One region of the Sphingomonas sp. SORGH_AS_0789 genome, then DNA from elsewhere that is predicted to be linked to it. Evidence: riboswitches for the same ligand, from Rfam matches in the RefSeq annotation. Region 1 holds a riboswitch; the other holds the start of a gene.
What was found. A riboswitch is a leader RNA that binds a small molecule or an ion and turns the genes downstream of it on or off. The one in region 1 is predicted to bind cobalamin.

Region 1 (7,567 bases):
GCCGAGACGAATCGGCCATCCCGCCCGGCGTGCGTCCGTGGGGTGGGATGGCGACCGCGACAGCGGAGTTCGGCCCTTGTCGCAATGACGCCGGGGGTATCACCCATGTCCTACCATCATGCCGGAGCGCCGCGCGCCCGGTTGCCGCTAAAGAAGCGCGTCGCGCTGCTCATGGGCGCGCTGGTCTTCGTCAATATCGCCGTCTGGGGCTGGGCGCTCAGCGTCTTCGCGGGCAACAGCCTGATGCTCGGCACCGCGCTGCTCGCTTATAGCCTGGGGCTGCGCCATGCGGTCGATGCCGACCACATCGCCGCGATCGACAATGTCACCCGCAAGCTGATGCAGGACGGCCAGCGACCCATCGCGGTCGGGCTGTGGTTCGCGATCGGCCATTCCGCCATCGTCCTGATCGCGGCGACCACGGTCGCGCTGGCCGCCAGCACCCTGTCCGATTTCGAGGCGTTCGGGCAGAGCGGCGGGACGATCGCCACCATCGTCTCGGCGAGTTTCCTGTTCGCCATCGCGATCATGAACCTGATCATCCTGCGCGATGTCTGGACCCGGTTCCGCCGGGTCGCACGCGGCGAGCCGATGGCGGAGGCGGACGCCGCCATGATGTTTTCGGGGCAGGGGCCGTTGTCGCGCCTCTTCCGTCCGCTGTTCCGGTTGATCCGCCGCAGCTGGCATATGGCGCCGCTCGGCTTCCTGTTCGGGCTGGGTTTCGACACCGCGACCGAGGTCGCCATTCTCGGCCTGTCGGGTGCGCATGCGGCGGACGGCGTGTCGCTGGCGACGATCCTGGTCTTTCCCGTGCTGTTCGCGGTGGGCATGGCGCTGATCGACACCGCCGACGGGCTGGTGATGCTGGGCGCGTATGAATGGGCGTTCGTCCATCCGCTTCGCAAGCTCTATTACAACATGACGATCACCCTGGTGTCGGCGCTGGTCGCGCTGGTGATCGGCGGTATCCAGGCGACCGCGCTGCTCGCCGAGCGGTTCGGCTGGACCGCGGGGCCGTTCCGCTATGCGGGGGCGCTGTCGGAGCATTTCAACGTGCTGGGCTTCGCCATTGTCGGGTTGTTCGTGATCTGCTGGGGCGCGAGTTTCCTCCTCTATCGCTGGCGCGGGTTCGCCGCGATGGAGGCGCGAATTGCCAAGCCCGGCGCGGCGGGATAAATGCCGCGCGTCGGGACTGAAAAGTCTCGAAGATCGCGCCGGTGCCCCTTGGGGCTTTGAAACGGGAATGGGGTGCAAATCCCCGGCTGTCCCTGCAACTGTAAGCGGCGAGCGAGCGATGCTGGTGCCCCATCGGAGGCACGGCCACTGGAGCGATCCGGGAAGGCGCATCCCTTCGCTTTGACCCGCGAGCCAGGAGACCTGCCGGCGTCATGGTCGCTCTTGCCTAGACCCAGGGGGTGGTCGGGGCACGGTTCTCCGTCGGGGAGCGACGAAGCCATGCGGCCGGGGCCGCATCGGTCGCCGACACGCGGGGCGGACGCATTCGACTGCGCCCGTCCGTCACCGCTCCGGCGATCGGTCCCGTGTCCGCGCTCGCTCGTCCGGCGCGTCGGAGAAACAGCATGCGTGACCTCAGCAAGGTCCCCGTCACCATCGTCACCGGCTTTCTGGGCGCCGGAAAGACCACGCTCATCAGCCACCTGATCCGCCATGCGGGCGGTCGCCGCCTGGCGGTCGTCGTCAACGAATTCGGCACTTTGGGCGTCGATGGCGACATCCTGCAAAGCTGCGCCATCCCCGACTGCCCGGCGGAGAATATCGTCGAGCTGGCCAATGGCTGCATCTGCTGCACCGTCGCCGACGACTTCATCCCGACGGTCGAAAAGCTGCTGGCGATGGAGCCGCGCCCCGATCACATCCTGATTGAGACCTCCGGTCTGGCGCTCCCCAAGCCGCTGTTGAAGGCGTTCGACTGGCCCGCCATCCGCTCGCGCATCACCGTCGACGGCGTGGTGGCACTGGCCGATGCGGAGGCCGTCGCGGCGGGTCGCTTCGCCCCCGATCTGGACGCGGTGGAGGCGCAGCGCGCCGCCGACCCCAGCCTGGACCATGAAACCCCGCTGTCCGAGGTGTTCGAGGATCAGCTGGCGTGCGCCGACCTCGTCCTCTTGACCAAGGCCGATCTGGCCGGGGCGGAGGGTGTCGCCAAGGCGCGCGCGATCATCGCCGCCGAGGCTCCGCGCCCGCTGCCCATGGTCGAGGCGGTCGACGGCATCGTCTCCGCCGAGATCGTGCTGGGCCTGGAAGCCGCCGCCGAGGACGACATCGCCGCGCGCCCCTCGCACCATGACGGCGCGGACGATCACGAGCATGACGATTTCGACAGTATCTCTGTCATGCTGGGCGAGGTGGAGAGCCCCGAGGCGATCGCCGCGCGCATCGTCACGCTCGCCGAGCAGCAGGATATCCTGCGCGTAAAGGGTTATGCGGCGGTCGCGGGCAAGCCGATGCGGCTGCTGGTCCAGGCGGTCGGCCGCCGGGTGCGCACCAGCTACGACCGTCCCTGGGGGGCGGGCGAGCCGCGCGGCACCCGGCTGGTCGTCATCGCCGAGCATGACCGGATCGACCGCGCCGCGATCGAGGGCGTGCTGAAGGGCTAACGCGCGTGCATCTCGTCTTTCGCGAGAGCCATGGGCTGGAGGAACAAGCGGTTCCGCAGGATCTGGGGCAGCGCCCCGGTGACGTGGTGGTGCTGTCCTTTTCCGACAGCGACCTGAGCGCCTTTGCGGCGGGCTGGCGGGCAGGGGGATTCCCTTGGTCGCTGCGGCTCGCCAATCTGGGGGCTCTGGCCCATCCGCTGTCGGTCGATACCTATGTCGAGCAGACGCTGGCGCACGCGAAGGCGATCCTGATCCGGCTGATCGGCGGGGCGGCCTATTGGGAATACGGCCTGCGCGAAGTCGAGCGGCTGGCGCGCGAGCGCGGCATCGCGCTGGCGGTGCTGGCGGCGGACGGGCGCGAGGACCGGCGGTTGATGGCGGCGTCCACCGTCGATCAGGCGGTGGTGCGGCGGCTGACGGCGCTGTGCGATGCGGGGGGGGCGGAGGCGGCTGCTGCCGCTCTGGAGGCGCTTGCGGCAGTTGTATCGCCCGTGGCCCTTGCCCCTCCCCAACCCCTCCCCCTGCCGGGAGAGGGGCTTTTAGGCGGAACACCCGCCCCAGGCACGCCCCTCCCGCAGGCGAGTTGTGGGTCGGCCATGCCCGCGGCATGGCCTGAACGATGCGGGGCATCGTTCACCCGCAACTGGGATGGGGGAGGGCCCTCTCCGCAATTGGCATCCGTCGGAGGCTGGTCCCCGAACGGCATAGCCTGCCCAGCCGCAACCCTGCTCACCGCAACCCGTCCCCGCGTCCTGATCGTCTTCTACCGCGCCTATTTCGCCGCCGCCGACCTCGAGCCGATCGCCGCCCTCTATGTCGCCCTGACCGAACGCGGCTTCGACCCTGTGGCGCTGTTCGTCCCCTCGCTGAAGGCCGAAGGCGCAGGCTCGTGGATCGCGCGCTGGGTGAAGACGCTCGCCCCCGCCGCGATCGTCAACGCCACCGCCTTCTCCGCACGGGTCGAGGACGACACCACGCCGCTAGACGGGGCGGGCGTGCCGGTGTTCCAGGTGGCGCTCGCGACCAGCGACCGCGAGGGCTGGGCGGGTTCGGCGCGGGGCCTGTCGCCCGCCGACCTCGCCATGCACGTCGTCCTGCCCGAGATCGACGGACGGCTGTTCGCGGGGGTCATCAGCTTCAAGCAACCCGGCGAGCGCGACCCCGATTTCGACATCGCCCTGCGTCTCCACCGCGCCGAGCCCGCGCGGATCGCCGCCGTGGCGGACAAGGTCGCAGGCTGGGCGAGGCTGGCGACGACCCCGGCGGCGGAGCGGCGGCTCGCGATCCTGCTGTCCACCTATCCGGGCAAGGACTGGCAGGCGGCGCATGCGGTCGGGCTGGACGGTTTCGCCTCGGCGCAAGCGATCCTCGGCGATCTGCGCGAGGCCGGTTATGATGTGGAAGCCCCGTCGGATTTGCCCGCCGCGTTGCTCGCAAACCGTATCGCATGGCCGGTGGCGGCATATCACGACGCACTTTCCACATTGCCCGAAGCGTTGCGCGCCGATCTGATCGAAAGCTGGGGCGCGGTCGAGCAGGACCCGCTGGTCGAGGGCGCCGCCTTCCATTTCCCCGCGCTGGCGCTGGGCAAGGCGACCGTCGCGCTCCAGCCCGAGCGCGGCCGACCGAGTGCGCGGGGCGAGGATTATCACGACCTGTCGCGCTGTCCGCGTCACGCCTATGTTGCCTTCTACCTCTGGCTCCGCGCGCAAGCGATTGACGCGCTGGTCCATGTCGGCGCGCATGGCACGCTGGAGTGGCTGCCCGGCAAGGCGGTCGCGCTGTCGGACGCCTGTTGGCCCGAGGCGTTGGCCCGTGACTGGCCGGTCCTCTATCCCTTCATCGTCAACGATCCGGGCGAGGCGGCGCAGGCCAAGCGACGCCTGGGTGCGGTGACGATCGGGCATGTCCCGCCGGCGCTGGTTCAGGCGCAGACGGGCGCGGGGCTCGGGCGGCTGGAGGCGCTGCTGGACGAGTACGCCAATGCCGATGGCCTCGACCCGGCGCGCCGCGACCGGCTGCGCGGCCTGATCGCCGAAGAGGCGGACAGCGTCGGGCTGGGCGAGACGCTGGGGCTGGCGGGGGCGGAGGACCAGCTCGCCCGGATCGACGCCTTTGTCTGCGACGTGAAGGACAGCCAGTTCGGCGAGGGGCTCCATGTCTTCGGGCGCGGCGAACAGGGCGCGGCCGAGCGGGCCGGGCTGCTGGCGGGGCTGGACGGACGACGGGTGGCGGCGGGGCCATCGGGTTCGCCTTACCGGGGCCGCGCCGATGTGTTGCCGACGGGTCGCAACCTCTACGCCATCGATCCCCGCGCGGTGCCGAGCCGCGCCGCGCAGGCGCAAGGGGTCAAGCTCGCCGAGGAACTGATCCGGCGGCACATGCAGGAAGAGGGCGATCACCTGCGCACCCTGATCGTAGATCTCTGGGGATCGGCGACGATGCGAACCGCGGGCGAGGAATTCGCCATGGCGCTCCATCTGATCGGGGTCGAGCCGGTCTGGGACCACCGTTCCGAACGGGTGACGGGGTTCGAGGTGATGCCGCTGATGCGTTTCGACCGGCCGCGCGTCGATGTGACGCTGCGCGTGTCGGGGCTGTTTCGCGACGCCTTCCCGCATCTGGTCGCCTTGTTCGGGCAGGCGGTGCGGGCTCTCGGTCAGCGTGACGAAGAGCCCGAATGGAACCCCTATGTCGGGCAGGCGGCGCCGCGCGTCTATGGCCCCGCGCCGGGCCGATACGGCATCGGCCTGGACCCGGAGGCGGGCTATGACGAGGCCGCGCGGATCGCGGCGGGGGAAAGCTGGCTTGCCGCCTCGGCCACCGCGCTCGACGACGGCGACCGTCGCGATGCGGAGGGGATCGCCGCGCGGGTGGCGGGGGCGCAGGCCTTTGTCCATGTCCATGACCTGCCCGAAAGCGATCTGCTGCTCGCCGCCGATTATGCCGCGCATCAGGCGGGATTCGCGGCGGCGCGGGCGGCCTTGGGAGAGGGGGCGGCGTCGCTCTATCATCTCGACACGCGCGATCCGGCCAGCCCCAGGGCGCGGACGCTGGCCGAGGAGATCGCCCGCACCGTCCATGCCCGCGCCGCCCATCCGCGCTGGGTGGCGGGGATGATGGCGCATGGCTTTCGCGGCGCGGCGGAGATCGCGGCGACGCTCGACCATCTGGGCAGCTTCGCGCATCTGGCGGACATGGTCCCAGCGTCACTGATCGATCTGTACTGGGACGCGACGCTCGCCCGCGACGAGGTGCGCGACTTCATGGCGCAGGCGAACCCGCAGGCGCTGGCGGCGATGGAGGTGCGGTTCGCGGCGCTTCATGCGGCGGGGCTGTGGCGGACGCGGCGCAACTCGGTGCTGGCGATGCTGGACGGCGCGGCATGAGCGGGTTCGTGGTCAAGGGCTGGTGCCCCGATGCGTGGCGGCCGATGATGGCGGGCGACGGCCTGCTGGTCCGGGTCCGCCCGCCGCTCGCCCGGCTGGCGGCGCATCAGGTCGAGGGGTTGTGCGAGGCCGCAAACGCCCACGGCAATGGCCAGATCGACCTGACCGCTCGCGCGAACCTGCAACTGCGCGGCGCGACTGAGCGGAGCTGGCCCCCGATGGTCGAGGCGCTCCGCGCGCTGGGGCTGGTCGATCCCGATCCGGTGCGCGAGGCGCGGGGCGCGATCCTGATCAATCCCGACTGGCGCGAGGGCGACGATTCGTACGGCATCGCGACCGAGTTGCGCGCGCGGCTGACCGACTTGCCCGATCTGCCGAGCAAGATCGGCTTTGCGATCGATGCGGGGCCGACCCCGATGCTGATGGAAGCGCCCGCCGATTTCCGGATCGAGCGGGGGGCGGATGGGGGCTTGCTGCTGCGCGCCGATGGCCGGGCGGCGGGCATGCGCGTTACGCGCCGGACCGCCGCCGATGCGCTGATCCGGCTGGCGCACTGGTTCGTCGAGAGCGAAGGCGTCGCCGCCGGACGGATGGCGCGCCACGCGGCCGATCTGCCCGACTGGGCGAGCGGCGATGCGGTGCCGGGCGCGGGCGGCTCGCCGATGCGGCCCGGCACTCATCCGATCGGTGCGGTCTATGGATTGCCGTTCGGCCGGATCGGGGCATCGGCGCTGGCCGCCTTTGTCCGCAGCCAGGGCTGTGCCGTCCGGCTGACCCCGTGGCGGCTGCTGATCGCGGAGGGCCTCGTTCCCCTACCGGCCGCCGGCATGGTGCTGGACGATGCGCCGATCCTGCATGTCGACGCCTGTGTCGGCGCGCCAGCCTGTCCCCAGGCGAGCGTCGAAACCCGCGATCTGGCCGCCCGCCTCGCGCCGTTGATCGAGGGGCGTCTGCACGTCTCGGGTTGCGCGAAGGGCTGCGCGCGGGCACGGGCGGCGGACTGGGTGCTGACCGGGCGCGAGGGGGCTTTCGATCTGGCCCGCCACGCCCGCGCCGGGGCGGCACCGCTTCACACCGGATTGTCGCCCGAGCGGGCGGTCGCGCTTCTCGGAGCCTGTTGATGCCCTATCGTTACGAAACCGATGGCGCGGCGATCTATCGCCAGTCCTTCGCCATCATCCGCGCCGAGGCGGAGCTCGCCCGCTTCGATGCGGAGGAGGAGCCGGTCGCGGTCCGCATGATCCATGCCGCCGGGCTGGTCGAACTCGCCCCGTCGATCCACTTCTCGCGCGGCTTCGCGACGGCGGGGCGGCAGGCGCTGGCGGCGGGCGCGGCGATCCTGTGCGATGCGCATATGGTCAGCGAGGGGGTCACGCGCGCGCGGCTGCCCGCCGACAATCCGGTGATCTGCACCTTGCGCGATCCGTCGGTGCCCGCCCTGGCCAAGGAGATGGGCACGACCCGCTCCGCCGCCGCGCTGGAGCTGTGGCGGCCGCATCTGGCGGGCGCGCTGGTGGCGATCGGCAACGCGCCGACCGCGCTCTTTCACCTGCTGACCAT
Region 2 (7,567 bases), 530 kb from region 1:
GTGGAAGGGCCATCGCTCAACGGATAAAAGGTACGCCGGGGATAACAGGCTGATAACCCCCAAGAGCTCATATCGACGGGGTTGTTTGGCACCTCGATGTCGGCTCATCACATCCTGGGGCTGGAGCAGGTCCCAAGGGTTTGGCTGTTCGCCAATTAAAGTGGTACGTGAGCTGGGTTCAGAACGTCGCGAGACAGTTTGGTCCCTATCTGCCGTGGGCGTCGAAATTTGAGAGGAGTTGACCCTAGTACGAGAGGACCGGGTTGAACGTACCTCTGGTGTACCTGTCGTCGTGCCAACGGCGCAGCAGGGTAGCTATGTACGGACGGGATAACCGCTGAAAGCATCTAAGCGGGAAGCCTCCCTCAAGATAAGATTTCTCAGGACGGTCGAAGACCACGACCTCGATAGATCGGATGTGGAAGTGCGGTAACGCATGGAGCTAACCGATACTAATTGTCCTATTCGCGCTTGAGAGCTCCACACCCCCACCATCAGCCCTGGGCTGACGGCAAAAGGGTGCGGTCATTATCAAGCCAGGTGCATCGATTTTATACCCATCACCCCGCCCACAAAGCGGGGTCAGTATTCGCGGACTCTATTGCCTGGTGGCCATAGCGTCGGTGTCCCACCCGATCCCATCCCGAACTCGGCCGTGAAACCCGACTGCGCCAATGGTACTACTGCTCAAGCAGTGGAAGAGTAGGGCGTCGCCAGGCATTATAGTCCGCGTATACACAAAAACCCATTCACTTGTTTCCTCGGGCACTCAGCCCGGGGCGCTCAGCCCCACGACACCACGCATGAAGCGTGCCGCCGTGCGGCTCAGCTCAATCGCGGGGTGGAGCAGCCCGGTAGCTCGTCAGGCTCATAACCTGAAGGCCGCAGGTTCAAATCCTGCCCCCGCAACCATACACACCCAACATCATCCCATACGAAACCGCCACGGCATAGCCGGTGGCGGATTGGCGCGTTCACGCCTCAGCGACGACGCCCGCCACCCCTCGGCGGCAGGGCCGCTGGCGGATCCTGGCTCTCCGCCAATTCCGCCACCTCGAATCTGTGCCCCACCCAGCCGCGCTTGCGTGCCGCTTCGGCCAGCGACGCGTCGTGCGCCATGGCTTCTTTCCGCGATTTCGCGTGACCCCAGAACACCTCCGTCCGGCCCCCGCCCAGATCGGCGACGATCCGCCAGTAATGGGTGAACGGGGCTGAAGTCGGGCCGATGGTCTTCACATAGCCGTCGGGCATCGTTGCGGTCAGATAGCGGATCTTGCGGGTCATGGGCCCGGGATAGCGCAAAGCCGCTCCTGGGGGCAGATGCTTGACCCGCCCCGCCGATTGCCGCAATCAGTACGCGGCCGGAATATTCCGGTCGTGATCGCGCCGGTTTCCCCGAACAGGGGAATTAAAAGGGAACGCGGTGAGGGCGGGTGACCGCCCGAATCCGAGGCTGTCCCTGCAACTGTAAGCGGTGAGCGGACATGCAGGGACCGGTGGCGAGCCGGTCCAGCCACTGGGGCAACCTGGGAAGGCGCATGGTTCGCGATGACCCGTGAGCCAGGAGACCTGCCGGCGTCAGGTCGCTCATGCCGGGCCCAGGGGATGGCCGTGGCTAGGTCTTTTCCGACGAGCGACGCCAATGGTGGCGGAGGCGCATGGGTGGCCATGTCGAGTGCGGAAAGGCGTCCAGCGCGCATGGCATCCGGCCGTTCGAAACGAACGGAAGGCCTCGGCTTGTTCGCGACAAGACGCTATGAGCAAATAATGTTATATCATCACATATTATCGAACCGTGGTCTCATCTTTGCGGGTGGAGCCCTGTGGTCCTGCATGGCGATGCCCGCCTGGGCGCAGCAGGGGGGCATGCCGACCGGCACCGACGCCACGATATTGGTCGTCGGCACGCGCGACAAACCGGCGATGGACCGGCCCAATGCCACGGGCAGCCGATTGGGGCTGACCCCGCTCGAAACCCCCGCCAGCATCACCTCGCTCGACGGCGACCTGGTGCGTGCGCGGGGCGACCAGTCGATCGTCGAGGCCGAGACACGGGCCCCCGGACTGTCGAGCGTCGCCAATCCCGGCAATGGCGGCACCGCGCTGGCGGCGCGTGGCTTTTCCGGACAGGGCTCGGTCCTGCAATTGATCGACGGGGTCCGGCTGTTCCCGGCGGCGGGGACGATCACCTTTCCGACCGATCCCTGGATGGTCGAGCGGATCGACGTGCTGAGCGGCCCGGCGTCGGTGCTCTATGGCCAGGGCGCGCTGGGCGGCGCGGTCAATGTGGTGATGCGCAAGCCCACCGCCCGGACCGAGGGGCAGGCCGAGATCGGCTATGGCGCGCAGGACAGTGTCCGGCTGGCGGCCGGGATCGGGGGGCCGGCGGGGGCCACGCTGGGCTATCGGCTGGATGCCAGCTATCGTCGGTCGGACGGCTATGTCGATCGGGGCGATTCGCACAGCTTCGCGCTGTCGGGCACGGTGAAGTGGACCCCCTCGCCACGGCTGGCGGTGACGATCCGCGGCGATCATGGCGACCAGCGGCCGATCGGCTATTTCGGGACGCCGCTGATCGGCGGGCGGCTCGACCCGGCGATCCGGACGCGCAACTATAATGTCGGGGACGGGCGGATGCGGTTTCGCGACGACCGTGCCTCGGTACAGGTCGACTGGACGCCGAGCGCGGCGGTCAGCGTCTCCAACATCGCCTATTATCTGACCAGCGATCGATTCTGGCGCAATCTGGAGAGCTATTGCTGGGTCGGTACCAACGGCACGTGCGCCAACGGGGCGAGCGGTACGCCCGGCACGATCCGGCGGAGCGACAATTACGGCATCCGTCACGACCAGACCCAATGGGGCGACCAGGCGAGCGTGACGCTGCGCACGCCGCTGGCGCCGGGCATCGCCAATGCGCTGGTCGTCGGGGTCGACGCCAATCTGGTGCGCTTCACCCATGAGAACGACTTCGGATCGGATGCGCAGGTCGATGCGGTCGATCCCTTCGCCTTCGATCCCGGCCGCTTCCTGGATACGCAGGGAATCGCGCCGCGATACCGCACCCGCACCGTCGCGCTGGCGGTGTTTGCCGAGGATCGGGTGACGCTGGGCCCGAAATGGTCGGTGGTCGGCGGTTTCCGTTACGAGGAGGATCAGGTCCGCCGCTGGGCGATCGCCTATCCGGGCGGCACGCGGACCGATCGCTTCGCCTTTGAAAAGACCTTCCGCAACGCGACCTGGCGGGCGGGCATCGTGTATCAGCCGAGGCCGACCCTGTCGCTCTATGGCCAATATGCCACCGGCGTCGATCCGCTGGCCACGCTGACCACCGTGTCGAGCGGGCAGGTGCAGTTCGGCAATGCGAAGGGCAACCAGGTCGAGCTGGGCGCCAAGTGGCTGTTCCTGGGCGGACGCGGCACCGCGACGCTGGCGGCCTATCGCATCGTCAAGACGGGGCTGCTGGCGCAGCGCACTATCTCCAGCCCGGTCGAGCAGGTCGGTCAGCGTTCGGCGCAAGGGGTGGAGGCGGCGGTCTCGGTCGATCTGCCCCAGGGGTTCGGGATCGATGCCAATGCGACGATGCTGGATGCGCGGTTCGACGATTTCCGCTCGGGCGGCGCGGACTATAGCGGCCGGACGCCGCCCAATGTGCCCGAGGCGCTGGGCAATCTCTGGCTGCGCTGGGATGCCACGGCCCGCATGCAGGCGCGGGCGGGGCTGCGCTATGTCGGGCGGCGCTTCTCCGACAATGCCGATGCGTTTCGCATCCCCGGCTATGCGACGGTAGACGCCACCCTGTCCTATGCGCTGAGCCCGCGCATGGCGGTCGACCTGCGCGTCTATAACCTGTTCGACAAGGCCTATGCGGTCACCGCCTATGGCGACCAGCAATGGATATTGGGGCGCCCGCGCTCGCTGGACCTGGGCCTTCGTGCGACGTTCTGACGCGTCATGGGGAAGGGCGGCCGTCCGGTTCGCCTTTCTCGTCCATCGCTGGGCCGGGATCGCCGCCTGCCTGTTCTTCGCGATGTGGTTCGCCTCCGGGTTGGTGATGATCTACGTCCCCTATCCCGCGCTGACCCCTGCCCAGATGGCGGCCGGGGCGGAGCCGATCGACTGGGGCCGGGTCGATCGGCCGCCGCCGGACGGCGCGACCGCACGGCGGATCACGCTGGAGATGCGCGACGGTGTGCCGGTCTGGCGGATCGAAGGGGCGGGGGGCGAGACGCACATCCGCTCCGCCCGGACGGGGGCTCGCGTCGCGCCGGTCGATGCCGCCTATGCCCGCCGGGTCGCGGCGCGGTTCGCGGGGGCGGCGGTCGTGGCGGTCGCGCCCATCGGGCATGACCAGTGGACCGTGGCGGGCGGCTTCGACCGGCACCGTCTGTTGTGGAAGGCGACGCTGGCCGATGCCGCCGGGACCGAGATCTATGTCTCCAGCCTGACCGGCCAGCCGGTGCAGCGGACGACGCGGACGCAGCGCATCTGGAACTGGCTGGGGTCGGTGCCGCACTGGCTCTATCCGACGATCCTGCGCCGCGACGGCGGGCTGTGGCGGCAGGTGGTGATGTGGGTGTCGGGGCCGTGCATCGCGGTCGCGCTGACCGGGATGTGGATCGGCATCCTGCGCATGCGGCTGGGGCGGCGTCGCTATCGCGGCGGGCGGGTGACGCCCTATCGCGGCTGGATGGTCTGGCATCATGTCAGCGGGCTGCTGGGCGGCGTGCTGCTGACCGGCTGGATCGTCAGCGGCTGGCTGTCGGTCGATCCGGGACGCGTCTTTGCCGGGGGCACCGCGCCGGTGGAGGCGATGCGCGCCTATGCCGGGCAGGCGGGCGAGCCGGTGGCGCTCGACCGGCTCGCCGCCATGGCGGGCCCTGCGCGCAGCGTCGTGTGGAGCGGCGATGGCGGATGGCGGCGCATCGCGATCGATCCGGCCGGACCGCATCCGCGCTGGCTGGAGCAGGCGACGCTGGCCCCGGCCGCGCCGATCGATCGACCGGACGCCGCCGCCATGCTGGTGCCCGGTGGGCATGTGACGGGGGTGGCGCGGCTGGAGCGGCCCGATTTCTACTGGACCAATACCGCCAGGCTGCCGGTGGTGCGGATGCGGTTCGACGATCGTGCGGCAACCTGGCTCTATCTCGACCCGATGAGCGGGGCGGTGGTCGAGCGGCAGGACCGCGTCCGGCGGGCCTATCGCTGGGCCTATACGCTGCTGCACACCTGGGACTGGCCGTGGCTGACCGCGTGGCGGCCCGGCTGGACGGCGTGGATGTGGCTCTGGTCGATCGCCGGGCTGATCCTGTCGGTCAGCGGCGTCGTGGTCGGGTGGCGGCGACTGTGCCGTCCTGCGTCGCGCGGGCGGGTGAAAACATCGCCATCGGGGTTGGCGTAACCATGCCCGGCCGCTTAGATGGGCGGCATGTGGCAACTCTATCAATTCCCGCTCTGTCCCTTTTCGCGCAAGGTCCGGCTGCTGCTGGGCGAGAAGGGCGTCGGATATGAGTTGGTCCGCGAGTCGCCGTGGCAGCGGCGCGACGAGTTCCTCGACATGAACCCCGCCGGGCAGACCCCGGTGATGGTCGACGAGGAGCGCGGCGTGCTGCTGGTCGATTCCATGGCGATCTCGGAATATTTCGAGGAGACGGTCGAGAAGTCGGCGATGATCAACGGCACCGCCGTCGGCCGGGCCGAGATTCGGCGGCTGGTGACGTGGTTCGACACGCATTTCTATCAGGACGTGACCGGCCCGCTGCTGCACGAGCGCATGGTCAAGCGCGTCGCGCGCACCGGCAGCCCCGATGCCAAGGGCCTGCGCGAAGCGATGAAGGCGGCGGTCGGGCATCTCGACTATACCGATTATCTGCTCGACCATCGCAACTGGCTGGGCGGCGCGACGATGAGCCTGGCCGACCTCGCCGCCGCCGCGCAGATCTCGGTCGCCGATTATCTGGGCGGCATCGACTGGAAGGGGCATGAGCAGACCGCGCGCTGGTATCGCGGGTTGAAGAGCCGCCCCTCCTTCCGCCCGCTGTTGTCCGAGCGGATGGAGATGGTCACGCCGCCGTCGCATTACGACAATGTCGACTTCTGACGCGCCCGCACCCCGGATCGGGATCGAGGATTTCCTGGCGGTCGACATCCGCGTCGGCACCGTCATCGCCGCCGAGCCCTTTCCGGAGGCGCGCAAGCCCGCGATCAAGCTGACCATCGACTTCGGTCCCGTCATCGGGGTCAAGCGATCCTCGGCGCAGATCACGCGGCATTACACGCCCGAGACACTGGTCGGGCGGCGGGTGGCGGCGGTGGTCAATTTCCCGCCGCGCCAGATCGGGCCGATGATGTCCGAGGTGCTGACCCTGGGCTTTCCCGATGTGGAGGGGCAGGTGGTGCTGATCGGGCCGGATCAGGCGGTGCCCGATGGGGGGCGGTTGTTCTGAGAGATTCCCTTGGCCTTCGACTACGTTCAGGCTGAACGGGCTGTGGGGGCCAAGGCTGAATACAACAGCCGTTCAGGCTGAGCGAAGTCGAAGCCCACGCCCCACCCCACTGTTAGCCTTAACATTACCCCTTGCACCCCACGCCCCGAAGCGTACCATCCCCGTCCGACCGTAGGGACATAACCCACGGAGGACAGGAGGGGATATGAAGTCCAAACGCTGGGCCCGCCATGCGCTGGCCGCTTTGCTAACGCTCTCGGTGGCGGCACCCGCCTTCGCGCAGAGCGACAAGATGGTGCCGATCGCCATCCCCGCTCAGCCGGGTGCCATTGCGCTGAACACCGGCCCCTTGCCCGGTGCGAAGAACAAGGAAAGCTGGCACAGCCAATATGACAGCGTCTTCGCGCGCAACGTGACGCAAGCGACGCTGACTTCCTTCCTGCCCGATCCCGCCAAGGCGACCGGCGCGGCGGTGATCGTCGCGCCCGGTGGCGGCTTCCGCACGCTGTCGATGCAGAATGAGGGCTGGGACGTTGCCAAGGCGCTGGCCGATCGCGGCATCGCCGCCTTCGTCCTGAAATACCGGCTGAACCAGACGCCCGCGGATATGGGCGAATTCGAAAAGTCGATGGCGGCGATGTTCTCCAGCGTGGCGCGCCCCGCCGCGCGGCCCAGCCCCGAAGAGGCGCTGAAGGGCCTGGCCCCCCAGATCGCCGACTCGCGCGCCGCCTTCGCCCTGGTCCGCCAGCGCGCGAACGAGTGGAAGGTCGACCCCAACCGGATCGGCATGGTCGGCTTTTCGGCGGGTGCGATGCTGACCGTGGCGACGGTGCTCGACGGTCGGGCCAGGCCCGCCTTTGTCGGCGACATCTATGGCCCGCTCCAGCCGATGACGGTCCCCGCTGACGCGCCGCCGATGTTCGCCGCGATCGCCGCCGACGATCCGCTGTTCGCGGGCAAGGGCTTCGGCCTGATCGACCAGTGGCTAGCGGCGAAGAAGCCCGTCGAGTTCCACCTCTATGGCCAGGGCGGGCACGGCTTCGGCATGTATCCGAAGAAGACGACCAGCACCGGCTGGTTCGACGCCTTCTACCAGTGGATCGTGATGGAAGGATTTTTGA

Region 2: another riboswitch for cobalamin. It lies ahead of QE360_RS07495 (TonB-dependent receptor); the one in region 1 lies ahead of cobW (cobalamin biosynthesis protein CobW).

What each region holds. Positions count from the first base shown of each region.
Region 1 is NZ_JAVIYV010000001.1:2,143,564-2,151,130, forward strand. It holds gene QE360_RS09905 (HoxN/HupN/NixA family nickel/cobalt transporter) at 106-1,176, shown strand; cobalamin riboswitch at 1,199-1,400, shown strand; gene cobW (cobalamin biosynthesis protein CobW) at 1,581-2,618, shown strand; gene cobN (cobaltochelatase subunit CobN) at 2,624-6,007, shown strand; gene QE360_RS09920 (cobalamin biosynthesis protein CobG) at 6,004-7,128, shown strand; gene QE360_RS09925 (precorrin-8X methylmutase) at 7,128-7,567, shown strand, end outside.
Region 2 is NZ_JAVIYV010000001.1:1,609,462-1,617,028, forward strand. It holds rRNA gene QE360_RS07475 (23S ribosomal RNA) at 1-476, shown strand, start outside; rRNA gene rrf (5S ribosomal RNA) at 605-719, shown strand; tRNA gene QE360_RS07485 (tRNA-Met) at 836-912, shown strand; gene QE360_RS07490 (hypothetical protein) at 982-1,284, opposite strand; cobalamin riboswitch at 1,371-1,592, shown strand; gene QE360_RS07495 (TonB-dependent receptor) at 1,834-3,948, shown strand; gene QE360_RS07500 (PepSY domain-containing protein) at 3,935-5,401, shown strand; gene QE360_RS07505 (glutathione S-transferase family protein) at 5,429-6,100, shown strand; gene QE360_RS07510 (tRNA-binding protein) at 6,087-6,446, shown strand; gene QE360_RS07515 (alpha/beta hydrolase) at 6,652-7,567, shown strand, end outside.